Regions from separate parts of the uncultured Gilvimarinus sp. genome, predicted to be linked through region 1. Evidence: predicted binding sites of a transcription regulator. Region 1 holds the regulator's gene; the other holds the start of a gene.

What was found. The regulator FliA, encoded in region 1, starts transcription of late flagellar genes. The targets are predictions, from matches to a motif close to TAAAGTTATNNNNNNNNCGGCCGATANCC.
Region 2: a site for FliA is predicted at 6,849-6,877, ahead of AACY82_RS09270 (DUF2971 domain-containing protein). Genes of this name have one in related genera too.

Annotation. Positions count from the first base shown of each region.
Region 1 is NZ_CAXAUC010000001.1:736,345-744,979, forward strand. It holds gene AACY82_RS03175 (chemotaxis protein CheA) at 36-2,300, opposite strand; gene AACY82_RS03180 (protein phosphatase CheZ) at 2,312-3,106, opposite strand; gene cheY (chemotaxis response regulator CheY) at 3,144-3,527, opposite strand; gene AACY82_RS03190 (RNA polymerase sigma factor FliA) at 3,667-4,410, opposite strand; gene AACY82_RS03195 (MinD/ParA family protein) at 4,414-5,241, opposite strand; gene flhF (flagellar biosynthesis protein FlhF) at 5,338-6,714, opposite strand; gene flhA (flagellar biosynthesis protein FlhA) at 6,735-8,635, opposite strand, start outside.
Region 2 is NZ_CAXAUC010000004.1:184,195-192,829, forward strand. It holds gene AACY82_RS09240 (DUF1820 family protein) at 1-185, opposite strand, end outside; gene miaB (tRNA (N6-isopentenyl adenosine(37)-C2)-methylthiotransferase MiaB) at 376-1,734, shown strand; gene AACY82_RS09250 (PhoH family protein) at 1,901-2,935, shown strand; gene ybeY (rRNA maturation RNase YbeY) at 2,901-3,464, shown strand; gene AACY82_RS09260 (transporter associated domain-containing protein) at 3,461-4,321, shown strand; gene lnt (apolipoprotein N-acyltransferase) at 4,318-5,856, shown strand; gene AACY82_RS09270 (DUF2971 domain-containing protein) at 5,875-6,771, opposite strand; gene AACY82_RS09275 (aspartate carbamoyltransferase) at 7,021-8,037, shown strand; gene AACY82_RS09280 (diguanylate cyclase) at 8,047-8,635, opposite strand, start outside.

The DNA.
Region 1 (8,635 bases):
AAAACGCGAGTAAGGCTGGCTTTTTAGGTCAGCCGTTACGAGTTTGAGTAATGCGCAAGTAAGCTTGGCACATCAAGTATAAGCGCAATCGTGCCGTCGCCGGTAATAGTGGCACCGGCCATCCCAGGCGTCCCTTGCAGCATTTGCCCCAAAGGTTTGATCACGACTTCTTCCTGGCCAATAAGCTGATCGACGACAAAGCCGACGCGGCGGGTGCCAACAGTCACAATAACGACATGACCTTCGTCCATTGAGCGCGCATCAACCCTGGCGCCACGAACCAACCAGTTCTTAAGGTAAAAAATAGGGATCGCTTGATCGCGCACGGCAACGCACTCTTGACCGTCGACCACATGGGATTTTCGCAAGTTCATGTGAAAAATTTCATTCACACTGACCAAGGGTAAGGCGAAGGTTTGGTTCTCCAGCATGATCATCAAGGTCGGCATAATGGCGAGCGTTAACGGCACCTTAATATTGATGCGAGTGCCCTTGCCCATCGTCGATTGAATTTCGATTGAGCCATTCAGCTGGTTGATTTTAGTCTTTACCACGTCCATGCCGACACCGCGACCAGACACGTCCGAGATCTCTACTTTAGTTGAGAAACCCGGCGCAAAAATTAAATCAAACGCCTCCGCGTCCGTCAGCCTTTGCACGGCATCTTCGTCAAATAGCCCTTTGTTGACGGCAATTTGGCGCAGCTTATCCGGGTCCATCCCGCCGCCATCGTCGGTAATCGACAGCAATATATGATCGCCCTCTTGCTCGGCGGCCAACACCACACGGCCTTGACGGGGCTTGCCATTCGCTTCGCGCACCTCGGGCAACTCAATGCCGTGATCGACCGAGTTACGCACCAAGTGAACCAGCGGGTCGGCCAATGCTTCTACTAAATTCTTATCTAGGTCGGTCTCTTCACCCACCATTTCTAAGGTAATATCTTTTTTCAGGCTGCGGGCTAAGTCACGCACCACCCGAGGAAACCGCCCAAACACTTTCTTAATGGGTTGCATCCGGGTTTTCATCACCGATGACTGTAGGTCGGCCGTCACCACATCCAAGTTGGCAACGGCTTTACTTAACGGTTCATTCTGGGCGCTGTCACCAAGACGAACAAGGCGATTGCGAACGAGCACTAGCTCGCCCACCATATTCATAATTTCATCCAGCCGCTGCGTATCCACCCGCACCGTCGTTTCACCTTGGGCTGCGCTTTTGGCGTTAGCGTCTTGCGCTTGTAACGCCGGCGCGGCTTGCGGTTTGACCGCTGCGCCGGCCCCAGCGGGCTTTGCCGCAGGCGCTGCCTTGGCTACTGGCGGTTGTTCAGGGGGCGCTTGCTCGGGCTTATCACTTGCGCCCACCTCGGCAGGCGCCGCCGCGGACGATTGCGCTGAACTGGCGCCAGCAACGCTAGGCGCTTTGCCTTTGCCGTGCAGCTGATCGAGTAGATCTTCAAACTCATCATCTGAAATTTCATCACCAGCGGCTGTGGCGCCAGAGTGAGATGCGGCCGATTCGGTGGCTGAGGCCGCAACCGTGGGCGCTTTGCCTTTGCCGTGCAGCTCGTCAAGCAACGCCTCAAACTCGTCGTCGCTGATATTGTTATCGTTTGAGGTTGCACTCGTCGGTGCCGGGGCGGCAACGCCTGGGCCCTGCCCTTTACCGTGTAATTGATCCAGCAGCGCGTCAAACTCATCTTCACTCATATCGTCGCTTGCCGAGGAAGACGTTTGGGTCGTACTTTCACCACTATCGCCAGCCGCCGCGCCCGCTGAATCTCCACTTAAGGCATCCAACAAGGTTTCAAACTCGTCGTCGGTAATATCATTGCTGGCGCGAATTTTACTGGGGGCGCTTACGGCAGGGGGTTCTGGCTCTGCGGTTGCCGGAGCTGGCTCGCGCAGATCTTCACAGGCCACCAGTCGTTCTAAGGTAGCAATCAACTCTGGGGCCGGCGCGTTTAGCGGCTGACCTTGCGAGACGTGATCGAACTGCTGGTTAATAACGTCAAGCGCCTCAAGCACCACGTCCATCAGCTCGGGGGTCACGGTGCGCTTACCGTTTCTTAAAATATCAAATAGGTTTTCAGTAACGTGACAGCACTCAACCATTTCGGTTAGCTGTAAAAAGCCAGCGCCACCTTTTACCGTATGAAAGCCGCGAAAAATAGCATTAAGAAGGTCGGCGTCATCGGGCTGACGCTCGAGCTGAACCAATTGTTCAGAGAGGTTTTCAAGTATTTCTCCCGCCTCTACTAAAAAGTCCTGGAGAATTTCTTCGTCTTCACTAAACCCCATTTACGAAACCCTCAAAAGCCGAGACTGGAAAGCAAGTCATCCACATCATCTTGACTGGAAACCACATCGTTTTTACTGGTATCTATCTGTGGACCTTCACCGTTAGCACGATCAGTAACTCGCGCTCTACCCTCGTTATCGGCATCCACTTGCAAACCTGTAATCTCTTCTACCTGGCCCGCAATTCGCACCAGACTTACCAAGTCTTGCTCGACCTCAGATATTAATGCCATTACGCGCTTTAGCACCTGGCCGGTTAAATCCTGAAAGCCCTGTTCCAAAATAATTTCTTGCAGGTTACGTCCCAACAACTCAGTGCCGGAATCCATCTGACCAAGAAAATCATCCATCCGCGAATAGAGCGAGCGAAACTCCTCAGCGCTCATGTCACCGTCTTTTAGACGAACCCACTCGGTACGCAGCGACTTCGCCTCTTGCCCAAGGTTCATGGCAATAGGAGCGGCCTCTTCTACCATGTCCATGGTTTTGTCGGCCGCCTTTTGCGTCAGCTCAATTACGTACTTCAATCGATCGGAGGCATCGCGGATTTCGGAGGTTTCAATCGAGGGGGGCTCGCCATCAAGGTCGCCTTCAACGTTAAAGTTTACGATGGCGTTATGCAAACCGCGCGTCAAACGACCGACGGACTGATACAAATGTTTATTGCGAGACTCTGTAATGGACTCAATTAGCCGTGAAGCCTCGTCAAAGTCATTGCCTTGTAATTTTTCAACCAACAGGCCGGCACTTTCTTTGATCTCTTTGACAAAAAATTCATTGTCCTTTTCTTGTATATCAGAAGTCATCGCTGTGCCTTATTGTTTACAACGTAACGAGCGGAGTTTAACCGACACGTTCGAAGATTTTTTCGATCTTTTCTTTCAAGGCCGCAGCCGTAAAAGGTTTCACCACATAGCCATTCACACCCGCTTGAGCGGCCTCAACGATCTGATCGCGCTTGGCCTCGGCGGTTACCATAAGCACCGGTAAAGAGCCGAGTTTTTCATCGCCACGCACAGCGCGCAGCAGTTCAATACCGCTCATGCCCGGCATATTCCAGTCGGTAATCAAAAAATCAAACCCACCACCTTTTAGCATTGGCAGTGCGGTAACACCGTCATCTGCCTCGTGGGTATTGGCGAAACCTAAATCGCGCAACAGGTTTTTAATGATCCGTCGCATTGTCGAAAAGTCATCGACAATGAGAATCTTCATGTTTTTATCCAATGCGTCCTCCGTCTACCCGCCCGGGAGTGTATTTAACTCAATATTCGATGGTATCACCGGCAGTGCACCGATGCTCTTACAACAAACGGTAACGCTAATTGCCAGCGAGCCGAGAAATTACTGGGAATTTCTCCATTGGTCAATCAGTTCTACCCCAATCTGACAACCTTGCTCGCAGTCGCGCAGCCGCCTGAGAGTGTATCTGGCTAACCCGAGACTCACTAACGCCTAAAATTTGACCAATCTCTTTAAGGTTCAGCTCCTGATCATAATACAGGGCCAGCACCATCTTTTCTCGCTCCGGCAATAGGGTTATCGCCTGCGCGAGCGATTGCTTTAGGCTGGATGAGGTAAAAGTTTCTTGGGGATTGGCAAATTCACTGGTTGTGGCGATATCGACCGCGCTCGCGTCGTCATCAAACGTCTCTTCGTAGCTAAATAAGCGGCTGGCGTTGGTGTCATTGAGAATACTGTGGTACTCATCGAGCTCGATCTCGAGTTCGGCGGCCACTTCGGCATCTTCGGCGTCGCGCCCTTCGCGCCCCTCTACCCGGCTAATCGCCTCGGCTACCCGGCGGCTGTTGCGGTGAACTGAGCGTGGAGCCCAGTCGCCGCGGCGCATCTCATCGACGATTGCGCCGCGAATACGAATACCCGCGTAAGTCTCAAAGCTTGCGCCTTTGCTACCATCGTATTTTTGCGAGGCCTCCAGTAGTCCAATCATGCCAGCCTGAACCAAATCATCAAGCTGTACACTGGCAGGCATTCTCGCCATCATATGATAGGCGATTCGCTTGACGAGATCGGCGTAATCCTCTATCCGAATCTCAGTGCTCTGCTCTTTTGTCTCCGTGTACATAGATAACCCGTTTGCCGCGTTCATGGATCAATACTCCGGGGCTGTTACCTGCAACAACCGCTCGACAAAAAACTCTAATCGCCCACTTGGCCCAGCGGGTAACGGCCAGTTATCGACCCGCTCGGCCAGCACCCGCATGGCTTGCGCCACTTTTGAGTGAGGCGCGTATTCCAGTACCGCCTGCTGACGCTGCACGGCCTTGCGTACAGACTCGTCAAACGGCACCTGCCCTACATACTGTAGCGCAACATCTAAAAAGCGTTCACAGACACCGCTTAGTTTATTAAACAGCTGCTGCCCCTCAGCGGCGGTACGAGTCATATTGGCCACCACTCGAAAACGCTGTACATCGTACTCTTTGTTAAGCAGTTTGATTAAGGCGTAAGCATCGGTGATTGACGATGGCTCATCACACACGACCACTAAAACCTCATTGGCCGCCCGCGCAAAGCTCACCACCGAGTCAGAGATGCCCGCCGCCGTATCGATAACTAGCACATCAATTTGGTTGCTCAGCTCGCTAAACGCGGTAATTAAGCCGGCGTGCTCTGCCTCGCTTAAATGTGCCATACGCTGCACGCCAGAGGCCGCCGGTACAATTTTGACGCCGCTGGGGCCGGTAACCAGCACCTCTTGAAGGCTGTGGGTACCTGCGAGGACATCCGCCAGTGTGAAATTGGGGGTAATACCTAAAAGTACATCGACGTTCGCCAGGCCCAAGTCGGCATCCATTAGCACTACCCGGCGCCGCATCTGTGCTAACGCGATACTAAGGTTTACCGAGATATTGCTTTTTCCGACACCGCCTTTACCACCACTCACCGCGATTACTTGAACTGGGCGACTTTGGCTCATGTTATTGGTCTCTTTATGTACTAATTGCGCGCATAACACGCACTCGTTGTCTGCTGAGGCTTATCGGCACCACCGATCGCCCTGCGCCACGCGCCGTTAGCCGCGCGCTTGCGCGCTGTGTTGACTGAGTTGCGCCAACTGTACCGCTGTCGCTACCAATTGATGGCCTCGCGCCGGCGCGATATCGGCGGGAATGTCCTGCCCATTGGTAGTATAGGCGATTGGCAGGTTTGACCCAATGGCGCAGCTCATCGCCTCGCCCAAGCTGGCAGTCTCGTCCAACTTAGTCAGAATACAACCACTCAAGCCGGCCGCACTGTACGCGTGACGAGAGGCTTGCAGCATCTGCGCCTGGCTGTTGGCCGGCAGCACTAATAAACTTTGAATTTTGGCAATACCAGCCAATTGCGCCATCTGTTGTTTTAACTCCGGTGCGCCGTGGCGCAGCCCAGGGGTATCGATCAGTACCAGATCGCAGCGACGCAACGATCGCAGCACGCTCGACAGTGAATTATTGTCATCAACCACTCTGACAGGCACCTGTAAAATCGCTGCCAGCGAGCGCAGTTGATCGTGCCCCGCCAGGCGATAGGTATCCGTCGTTACCAATGCTACCTTGTCGGCACCGTGCTCAAGCACGTAACGTGCGGCAAGTTTGGCGATAGTGGTCGTTTTACCTGCACCAGTGGGGCCAACCAGCGCAAACACGCCGCCGCTCGCCGTAAAATCCTGATCGATTACAGGTACCGCTTTCGCCATTCGCGCCATGGCCTCGGGCCAAGCTTTTGCCAACACTCGGCTTTTAAACGGTTGCTTTAACAGTGGCTCGCAGACATTGGGCGCAAAACCCATACGTTCAAAGCGGCGGATTAAACTCGCCACTTGACCACTGTTGGGGCCAGAGGGGGGCGCCCCAAGACGGCTAAGCTGTTCTTCTAACAGCTCACGCATTTGCGCAATTTCCTCGTGCAGCTGGCCAATCTCATCACTATTTTTGCTGGTGTTAGTGCTGCTGGGGGCAACGTCGTCAAGCAAGCCGTAGCGCTCGGCTGCGGTTTGTACTCGCGCCGGTGCCGCATTTTGCGGCTCTGTCTGGGCCGCGTTTCGCCGGGCAATACCGGCGTTGACCACTTGATTACTCCCCAAGAATTCGTCAGCCGATGCCTCCGCCTGTTGTCGGGCCATTCGCTGGCGGCTGGCAAGCGCGATTTCGTCGTGAATCTCGCGGGCACTCAGAGCTGACTTGTTGCCGCCGACGCCTGCGAACACGGCGGCCTCGGTTGCCGCTGCTGGCGCCGCCGCAGAGACCGCAGGCGCCGCGTTGGTAACGGGGGTGTTCGCGGCGCTGGTTAAGATCTCGACCCCTTCGCGCACCCGACGGCTCGATAAAATAACAGCGTCTGAGCCCAGCTCTTGACGCACCAACTCAAGGGCGCGCCGCATATCTGTCGCAACAAAACGTTTTACCTGCATGTTTTACCCTCTTCCCGCACTTAGCGATCAGCCGTAACTGACGCTTCGATCGTAATTTGTTTGTTATCCGGTATTTCTGTGTAAGCCAGTACCGGCATGTCTGGCAAGCTGTGGCGACAAAAGCGCGAGAGCATCGGACGCAGAGGAGCTGCGACTAATAGCACCGCCGGCTTACCGGCCGCTTCTTGCTTCTGTGACGCCTCCAGTAACGAGCGCTGTAGTTTTTCCGCCAGTGCGGGCTCTACATACGCGCCGTCATCAGCGCCAGCTTTTTGAGCTTGTACTACGGTATTCAGCAATAACTGTTCCAGCTCGGGGCTTAAGGTGATAACCGGCACGCTAGGCGCCGTCCCTACGATGTTTTGGACAATTTGGCGACCCAGCGCGGCACGCGCCGCAGCGGTTAAAGCGGCGGGATCTTGACTCTTATTGGGATGCGCCGCCAAAGCTTCGGCGATTGAGCGCAGATCGCGAATGGCAACTTTCTCGCGCAGTAAGTTTTGCAGCACCTTAAGCAGGGTGTTCAGGCTTAAGGTATTGGGCACCAACTCTTCGACTAATTTGGGCGATGACTTAGCCAGCATATCCAGCAACTTTTGTACGTCTTCATGCCCCAGCAGCTCGTGCACATGCTGCTGCAATATTTGATTCAGGTGCGTTGCGACCACGGTGCTCGCGTCCACCACTGTATAACCCAGAGTTTGCGCTTGCTCTTTTTGCGAGCTGGCGATCCACACCGCATCCAACCCAAAAGCTGGGTCCTGCGTTTTAATGCCCTCCAGCTCGCCAAACACTTGACCGGGGTTAATGGCCAGTTCGCGATCCGGATGCACCTCGGCCTCCGCCGCCGTTACGCCCATCAAGGTCAGACGATAACCATTGGGCACCAGCTCCAAGTTGTCACGGATATGAACCGTGGGAACTAAAAAGCCCATATCTTGCGACAGTTTTTTGCGTACCCCTTTAATACGCCCCAGCAGCGCCCCGCCTTGACTTTTATCGACCATGGGAATCAAGCGATAGCCTACCTCTAGGCCGATAATATCCACCGGTTGCACATCGTCCCAGTTAAGCTCCACCGCTTGCTCGCCTGGCGGCAAGGCCGTGGCGGGCTCGGCGATTTGAGCTTGGCCACCCGAAGTTGGCGCACTGGTTGCGCGGCGATTTTGATTTTTGGGGATATAATCATCATCCAGCGCTTCAGGCTGACCTTTGCGCCAGTGAATAAAGTACGCCAGCGCGCCACAGATAATAGCGAGCCCTAAAAAGGCGACATGAGGCATGCCGGGAATCGCCCCCATAATGAACAAAATCCCAGCTGCGATCAGCAAGGCTTTGGGAGAGTCAAACATTTGGGTCAGCACTTGCGTGCGCATATCCTGCGCACTATTGACCCGGGTTACCAAGATAGCCGTCGCAGTCGACAACAACAGCGAGGGGATTTGCGCAACCAAGCCGTCACCGATGGTTAACAGTACGTATTTTTCCAGCGCATCGGAAAACTCAAGGCTATGCTGCACCATGCCGATACCGATACCGCCGATAATGTTAATCGCCAGAATCAAAATACCCGCGATAGCATCGCCGCGCACAAACTTACTGGCACCATCCATTGCGCCGTAAAAGTCTGCCTCACTGGCGACATCTTCCCGACGCCGGCGCGCCTCTTCCTGATCAATCAGGCCAGCATTCAAGTCGGCGTCAATCGCCATTTGCTTACCCGGCATGGCATCCAACGTAAATCGGGCGCTTACCTCAGAAATACGGCCAGCACCTTTGGTCACCACGACAAAGTTAATGATCATTAAGATCAAAAACACCACCAAACCTACCGCGTAATTACCGCCAATGACCACCTCACCAAAGGCTTGAATAACTTTACCAGCGGCATCGCCACCCTCGTGCCCATTGAGCAAGACGA
Region 2 (8,635 bases), on a different contig from region 1:
CCGGCAAATTCGCCTTTTAGCTTTTCTTCACCCGGATCTACCAGTAATTGGCTGCGCTCGCCAAAGACAAACTCTTCTACCTCAATAAAGCCGTACATGTCGCTTTGATAAATGGCGCGTGCAAAGACCTCAAAAATTTGATCTTGGTTGTGGAAGATGACCTTGTAGATGGGTTTGCCGATCATAGTGCCTCGATGGTGTGACGTTGCTGCGATTCCGGCGGTTACCGGGGGCGCGAAGAATAGCATATTCTGGCTAAATGCCAACAAAATTGCACAAAAAATAGCCGCTTTTTGCGGTTAAGCTCTGTGAATTGCGAGGTGAGATGGCTATAATGCGCTCCCAAATTTATCGTCCCGCAAAGGTTTTCAGCGAATGTCAGCAACCGAGACACCGGTTAAAAAGCTCTATATCAAGACCCACGGCTGCCAGATGAATGAGTATGATTCATCGCGTATGCGCGACTTACTGGGTGATTCCCACCAGATGGTGGCGACCGAGAACCCGGAAGAGGCCGACGTCCTGCTGATCAACACCTGCTCGATTCGCGAGAAAGCCGCCGACAAGCTGTTTCATCAGCTGGGCCGCTGGAAGCAGCTTAAAGAGAAGAACCCCGATATGATTATCGGTGTGGGCGGCTGTGTGGCGAGCCAAGAGGGTGCGGCCATCGCCGAGCGCGCGCCGTTTGTCGATTTGATTTTTGGCCCGCAAACCTTGCACCGCTTGCCCGAGATGATCGAGCAACCCCGTGACAACGGCGCTGTGGTGGTGGATATCAGCTTTCCCGAGATTGAAAAGTTCGACCGCTTGCCGCAGCCCGATGCCGATGGCGTGAGCGCGTTTGTCTCGATTATGGAAGGCTGCTCAAAGTACTGCACCTTTTGCGTGGTGCCTTACACACGCGGTGAAGAGGTCAGCCGGCCAATGGCCGACGTGATGGCCGAGGTGGTTCACCTGGCCGGCCAAGGTGTGCGGGAAATTAACCTGCTGGGGCAAAACGTTAACGCCTATCGCGGTGAGTCTGACGATGGCATTGTCGATTTGGCCGAATTGATCACTTATGTGGCGGCGGTGGATGGCATTGACCGCATTCGTTTTACCACCTCGCATCCGGTGGAGTTTTCAGACTCACTGATTGACGTTTACGCCGAAGTGCCCGAGCTGGTGAGTCATTTGCACTTGCCGGTGCAAAGCGGTTCCGATCGCATCTTGATGGCAATGAAGCGCGGCCACACGGCGCTCGAGTACAAATCTAAAATGCGTCGTATACGTGCGCATCGGCCTAACATCAGCTTTTCGTCTGACTTTATTATCGGTTTTCCCGGTGAGACCGAAGACGACTTTGAAAAAACCATGAAGCTGATTGCCGACATTGGTTTTGATATGTCTTTTAGCTTTATTTACAGTGCGCGGCCCGGCACTCCAGCGGCTGATTTGACCGATGACACCCCGATGGAGACCAAAAAGCAGCGCCTGAAAATTCTACAGGATCGCATCACCCAGCAATCGCAGCAGATTAGCCGCCATATGGTGGGTAATACCGAGCGAGTGTTGGTCAGTGGTTACAGTAAAAAAGATCCCGGTCAGTTGTCGGGCCGCACAGAAAACAACCGCGTGGTGAATTTTCGCGCCGATAACCCGGCGCTGATTGGTAAGTTTGCCGATATTCGCATCGACGTCGCGCTGCCCAACTCGCTGTTGGGCACCCTTATCAGCTCTGAGCTGGATGAGTAGTCGGGCAATTGCGCGGTCGCCGAGGTAGGTATAACCGGCAGTTTTTTAACTGACTTTGCTAATAAGCAAATGACCGGTTACTTGCCTTCCCTCGGCGGCGCGAATGGTTTACGCTTTGTTTAATGAACGCGAGAAGAGTGCTGACACATCCTTGAATAAACACGTCATCCCCGATTCCTCTCAGGTTACCTGTGAGGTCACCTTGGAGCCCAACGATAACCGTCGTCTCGCCAGCCTGTGTGGTCAGTTTGATCAACATCTGCGTCAGATCGAAAATCGTCTTGATATCGACATTCGCAATCGTGGCAACCAGTTTGCACTGGTGGGTGATCGCGGTGTCACGGCGGCTGCCGCAGCGGTACTGCGCCAGCTGTACCGCGAGACTGACAACGGTGAGCTCACCCCCGATGAAATTCACCTCGCCCTGCAAAGCGCGGGCATAGAGGAACTTATGCAAGAACAAAGTTTGTCCGATACGTTAGTCGACGAAGAGGACGACGGTCAGCCAGTTCCGGCTGGCACCGTGCTGATCCGCACCAAAAAAGCCACTATCAAACCTCGTGGCGCCAACCAGCAGCGCTATGTGCGTGCCGTGCAAACCCACGATATTAACTTTGGCGTGGGCCCAGCTGGCACCGGTAAAACCTATTTGGCGGTAGCGTGCGCGGTCGAGTCACTGCTGCGTGACGATGTCGAACGCATTTTGTTGGTGCGTCCGGCGGTCGAGGCCGGCGAAAAACTCGGCTTTTTACCAGGCGACTTGGCGCAAAAGGTCGATCCTTACTTGCGCCCCTTGTACGATGCGCTGTTTGAAATGCTCGGCTTTGAAACCGTAGGCAAGTTGTTGGAGCGCGGTGTTATTGAAGTGGCGCCGCTCGCGTATATGCGCGGTCGCACACTGAACAACTCGTTTGTGATTTTGGACGAAAGCCAAAATACCACCTGCGAACAAATGAAGATGTTTTTGACCCGTCTTGGGTTTGGCTCGACAGCGGTGATTACCGGCGATCCGTCGCAGATCGATTTGCCGCGCGGGCAAAAATCTGGCCTGAAGCATGTTATCGAGGTGTTAGACGGCGTAGAGGGCATTAGCTTCACTCACTTTGGTGCTAAAGACGTGGTGCGTCACCCATTAGTGCAAAGAATCGTGCAGGCGTACGATGTCTATGAGCAAGCCAACCCGTCGGATGATAGGCGCTAATCAGATGAGCAGCGTTCAGGTAGATGTCGATATACAAGTCGACGCTGAGGCCGTCCCCGGCGAAGACGAGGTACACCGATGGGTCACGGCTGCTTTGCGCGATGAGCGCGAGGTAGCCGAAGTCAGTGTTTGTATCGTCGATGCGGCCACCAGTGCCGATCTCAATCACCGCTATCGCGGTAAAAATTACCCCACCAACGTCTTGTCCTTTCCCGCCGACTTACCTGCCGAACTGGGTCTGCCTTTACTGGGCGACTTGGTTGTATGCGCGGAGGTCGTCGCGCGCGAAGCGGCCGAGCAGGGTAAGGCCGCCAACGCCCATTGGGCCCATATGCTTGTGCACGGCACCTTGCATTTGCTAGGTTACGATCACCAGGACGATCAAGAGGCCGAGGCTATGGAGGCGCTGGAAACCGACATTGTGACAACCCTTGGTTTTGCGGCGCCCTACACCGAAATCAGTCAGGGCAACTCTCAGTCGCCCACCCCAAAATCTATATCGCCCACACAGGAATCAACAGTGCCATGACGGACGACCCATCGAGTAGCAGCGTTACACGCACGCAAGAGCGCTCTTGGTTAGAACGATTACTACATTCGTTTTCTACTGAGCCCAAGTCGCGCGATGATTTGCTCGAAATCATTAAAGACGCGGCCGAGAATAAATTGTTGGATCAAGAGGCGCTTAACATTATTGAGGGCGCACTGGACGTATCCAGCCTGCAAGCGCGCGAAATTATGATCCCGCGCACGCAAATTGTGGCCGTTAAGCTCGACGATACTCCGCAAGAATTTCTGCCTAAAATCATCGAGTCCGGCCACTCGCGGTTTCCGGTGATCGGCGATTCGATCGACGATATTAAAGGTATTTTGCTGGCTAAAGATTTGCTGCGCATGATGCTGGAAGGAACCACCGATTTTAGCCTAGATAGTATTATCCGCACGGCCAACATCGTTCCCGAGAGCAAACGCGTCAATGTCCTGTTGCGCGAGTTTCGCGAGCAGCGTTATCACATGGCGCTGGTGATTGATGAATACGGTGGTATTTCGGGCCTGATTACCATTGAAGATATTCTTGAAGAAATCGTCGGAAATATTGAAGATGAGACTGACGAGGAAGTTAGCGATGAGCTGATAAAGCGTGTTAGTGATACCGATTATGTGATTAAAGCACTGACACCGATTGATGATTTTAACGATTACTTTAATGCCGGCTTAAGTGATGAAGACTTCGATACCATGGGTGGTATTTTAATGCAGTCGTTTGGGCACTTGCCTAAACGCAATGAAGTTACCGAGATCGACGGTTTTACCTTTCGCGTGCTCTACGCCGATAACCGACAAATTCATTTAGTCCGTTTAACCGTTGGCGCCTCTGACACTTGATCAGCACTGAAACGATTATAACCGGCCAGGTAAGGCGCGGGCTCAACCGGTTGCGCAGCTACAATGCTGCCGCCGCCGCACTGGTGGCCGGTGCTTTACAGCCACTGGCGCTGGCGCCTTTCAACCTGTGGCCGCTGGCGCTGGTTGGTCTGGGTATATTCTCCCTGTTGTTATTTAAAGTCACGCGCCGCCGCGCCGCTTTGGTGGCGGGGAGTTTTGGCGTCGGCTTATACGGCGTGGGAGTGTCGTGGATTTACGTCGCCATCCATCAGTTTGGCGGTGCGTCTATGCTGTTGGCGGGCTTGCTTACCCTTGTGTTTGTGCTGGCGATGGCGGCGATTTACGCGGCGCCGTTTATTTTAAGTTACAAAATTCTAGGTTACGGGCGTCTTGGTATCCTTATGGTGTTTCCCGCCTGCTGTTTGCTGGGCGAGTGGTTGCGCTCTTGGTTGTTGACGGGCTTTCCTTGGTTGTACACCGGTTACGGACATATCGATACCCCGCTGTCGGGTTGGGCCCCTTTGTTGGGGGTGATGGGGGTTGGCTATCTCGCGACTTTTAGTGCCGCCACGGTAGCGGGTTGGTGTTTCTTTGTTAGACCCTCGGGCAATTTAATCGTCGCCACTGTTATGGTGGTGGGCATTTGGTTTACCGGCTGGCAGCTGCAAGGTGTGCAGTGGGCGCGCGTGAATCACGATGCCCCCATTTCCGTGGCGATGGTTCAGCCCAATATTGCCCAAGAAGTAAAGTGGGATCCAGCCCACGCCCAGCCGACCCTTGAGCGGTTGCAACACTTAAGCGAGCCGCTCTGGGGCGCCGACTGGTTGATCTGGCCCGAAGCGGCGGTGCCGTTAACCTATCATCGGGCGCTGGATTTTTTAAATACCGTTAGCCGGCGCGCGAGCGAAACCGATACCGGCTTGATTACCGGCATTATCTACGATGATCAGCAACAACGGCGCTATTACAACTCACTGGTGGGGTTGGGGGACGCGCTGGGTATTTATCACAAGCGTCGTTTAGTGCCGTTTGGTGAGTATGTGCCACTGGAGCAATGGCTGCGCGGTTCTATCGAGTTTTTTGACCTGCCGACCTCCTACATTAACATTGGCCCCGATCATCAAAGTGGGTTGGCGGTTAATGGCATTGCCATCGCCCCGACCATTTGCTACGAGGTGGTGTATCCATCGCTGGTGGCGAAAAGTGCCCACAACAGCAATGTGTTAATGACGGTGAGTAACGATGCTTGGTTTGCCGACTCGATCGGTCCGCTACAACACTTGCAGATGGCACAAATGCGCGCACTGGAAACCGGTCGTTATATGATTCGCAGTACCAACAATGGTGTGAGTGCGATTGTCGACCCCAGCGGAGACGTCGTGGCGAAAACCCGGCAGTTTGTGGCGACTACTCTGGCGGGCACTGTTTATCCGGCTTATGGCCAGACGCCTTTTATGCGCTGGGGCAGTGGCCCTTCGGTGATTTTAGCGTTGTTGTTATTGATTGGCGTGTACAGCGCCCGGCGGCGTTTTTAATGACCCAAGGTGATGGCGTTATACGCGGGTAAACTCCACCTCGTACTTCCCGGCCACGGGCAACGCCTGAAATACTTTGGTATCGGGGTTATGTTTTTTGACCGCATCGAGTAAGGCTTTTTTGTCCGATACCGGCATAAAGGCGCCGAGGTAGACGGATTTAAGTTCATCCTGTGCAAACGGCCGGTCGATATACCAATGTTGTTCGTTGTTGTCTCGCAAACCGTCTTCGTCGCCTGCCTCGGTAAAGCAGCGCCACTCTTTTTCGCCTTTGGCGGTGGGCGGCTTACTCAAAAATTTATCTTCAAAGGTGTCCTGTGGGCGCAGCTGCTCGTTGTGCAACACCGCATTAAGTTGGTCTTTTAAGCTGGAAATCTCGGGCCGTATCGGGTTGTAGTTAACGGCTTTAGGGTGCGCGAGTGAGGTGTTCTCGCCACAGGCAAATTTGAGCACCGCCCCGCGATGACAATCGGCGTAATATTGCCAAGCGGTTAGGTTGTCGGCTTTGGTGCTGAACGAGCAAATACGCAGTGCGCGGGTGTACTGGCGCCACTCGCTCATCATTTCATCGATGGCGCTCTGGCGTTGGTCCACCATCCGTGCCATTAATTCGTGCAGAGCTTCCTCGGCCTCCTCGGGCGAGGCGAAGCGCTCTTCGTCGCGCCAGCGGCGAATCACCGTCGACAGCGGTGAGTTACCTCGGGGCTCATCGCGCGCAAAGATCATCCCGCAGGCGGCGCGAATCACACTGTCGAGCAGCGAGTGTGGGTCAAACGCGAGCGTGGTGCGGTGATTCAGCTCAAACGGATCGGCGAAGAGCGCGGGAGCACTCCAGCGCAATGCCTGGCTCTCGACAATCGCGAGTGCCGTTTGGGTGGGGCAGTATTTTGCCAATGTATCGGGATGATCGGGCACAGTTTGTCCTTATTCTTGCTGCCGGGCGGTGGACTCACGCCCGTCGATTCCTGATGTAATAATAGTTAAGGTATAACCATTATCGGCCGCGGGACGATTTTATAAAGCCTTTTTAACATCGGTTCAAGGCGCGTGAATCATTTTTTGCAAAATCTCTTGGTTTTGTCGTTTGCCATCGCCGCGAGGGGCGTTAAAATAGCCGCGGCAATCTTCTCTCACCCACCTGCGGCCCCGCCCTGAGGATTCAACGTGATATTTACCGGCTCCCACATTCTCTCTATTGCTCAGTTTGATCGCGCCGATATACAGCGCATATTTGAGGTGGCGGACGCCATGGCGCCCTATGCCCTGCGTCGTCGGGTAACCCGTGTGTTAGAGGGCGCTATTCTGGGTAATATGTTTTTTGAGCCGAGTACCCGCACCCGCATTAGCTTTGGTTGCGCGTTTAATTTGTTGGGTGGTGAAGTGCGCGAGACTACCGGTTTTGAAAGCTCGGCTATCACCAAGGGGGAGTCTCTGTACGATACCGCGCGGGTGTTGTCGGGTTTCTCTGATGTGATCTGTATGCGCCACCCACAAGAGGGGTCGGTGGCCGAGTTTGCCGATGCCAGCCGCGTGCCGGTGTTAAACGGCGGCGATGGCGCAAACGAGCACCCCAGCCAAGCATTGCTAGACTTGTACACCATTCGCAAAGAGCTGGCCTCCAAGGGGCGTGAGATAGATGGGTTGCGGATCGCGCTGATTGGCGATTTAAAATACGGTCGCACAGTACACTCGTTGTGTAAGTTGTTGAGCTTGTTCAAGAATATTCATATTACGCTGGTGTCGCCGGTGGAGCTGGCGATGCCCGAGTCGATTGTCGAGCAAATGCGCGAGGCCGGGCACACCGTGGTGGTCACGGATGATTTACCTCAGAGTATTTCCAGTGTCGATATCGCCTACTCCACGCGAATTCAGGAGGAGCGTTTTGCCACGAAAGAAGAGGCGGATATGTATCGCGGCCGGTTTCGGTTGAATCAGGCCATTTACACCCAGTACTGTGAGCCCAATACCGTCATTATGCATCCGCTGCCGCGCGATTCTAGGGCGGGCGCCAACGAGTTGGACAACGATTTAAATCACAACCCCAATCTCGCGATTTTTCGTCAGGCCGACAATGGCGTATTGGTGCGGATGGCGCTGTTTGCACTGGTGTTGGATGTGGTGGATCAGGTGGATAAGTACGCGCGCGACGTTAATTGGTATAACTCGGCGCGCACCTTGTAGCGGGTTGGGTTAAGTACCGTCAATGAGACGGGCGGCCATGGCGGGCAGTCGGGCTCGCTCGCTGGGTAGCGATAGCGATGAGGTGCCGGGCGGGGTATCAAAGATACTGTCGTCGCTCAGTATAAACAGCAGCGGAGTTGTCTGAGTCCGTGCGGCCTGGGCCAATCGCTCGGTTAACGTTCGGCCTTTTACGTCCGTCATCGCCGGGCTGAGTACCACTAAATCGGGGCGAATATTCAGCGATAGCTCCAACGCCTCGTCGGTGTTATCGGCGGTGATTAAATTGTAGTGAGGTTGCAGTGCTTCGCAGGCTTGCAGCTGGATCTCGGCGTCAGGGTACGCCACCACGACCGTGCGGTGGGCGGTCATCTCATCGATCTCAAAGCAATCGCGGCCCGAATGCTTTGCGCGATACAGTGCTCGGTCAGCGGCTTTTATCACCTCTTCTAGCGAGTAGCCCGCCGTTTGCGAGCAGCTGGCACCGCCAATCGACACAGTGACATGAGCGCTGGTGGGCGATGCCTCGTGGGGTACCGCCTGATTGGCGACGGCGCGGCGGATCGACTCCCCCACTCGTGTGGCGCCACTGACGTCGGTG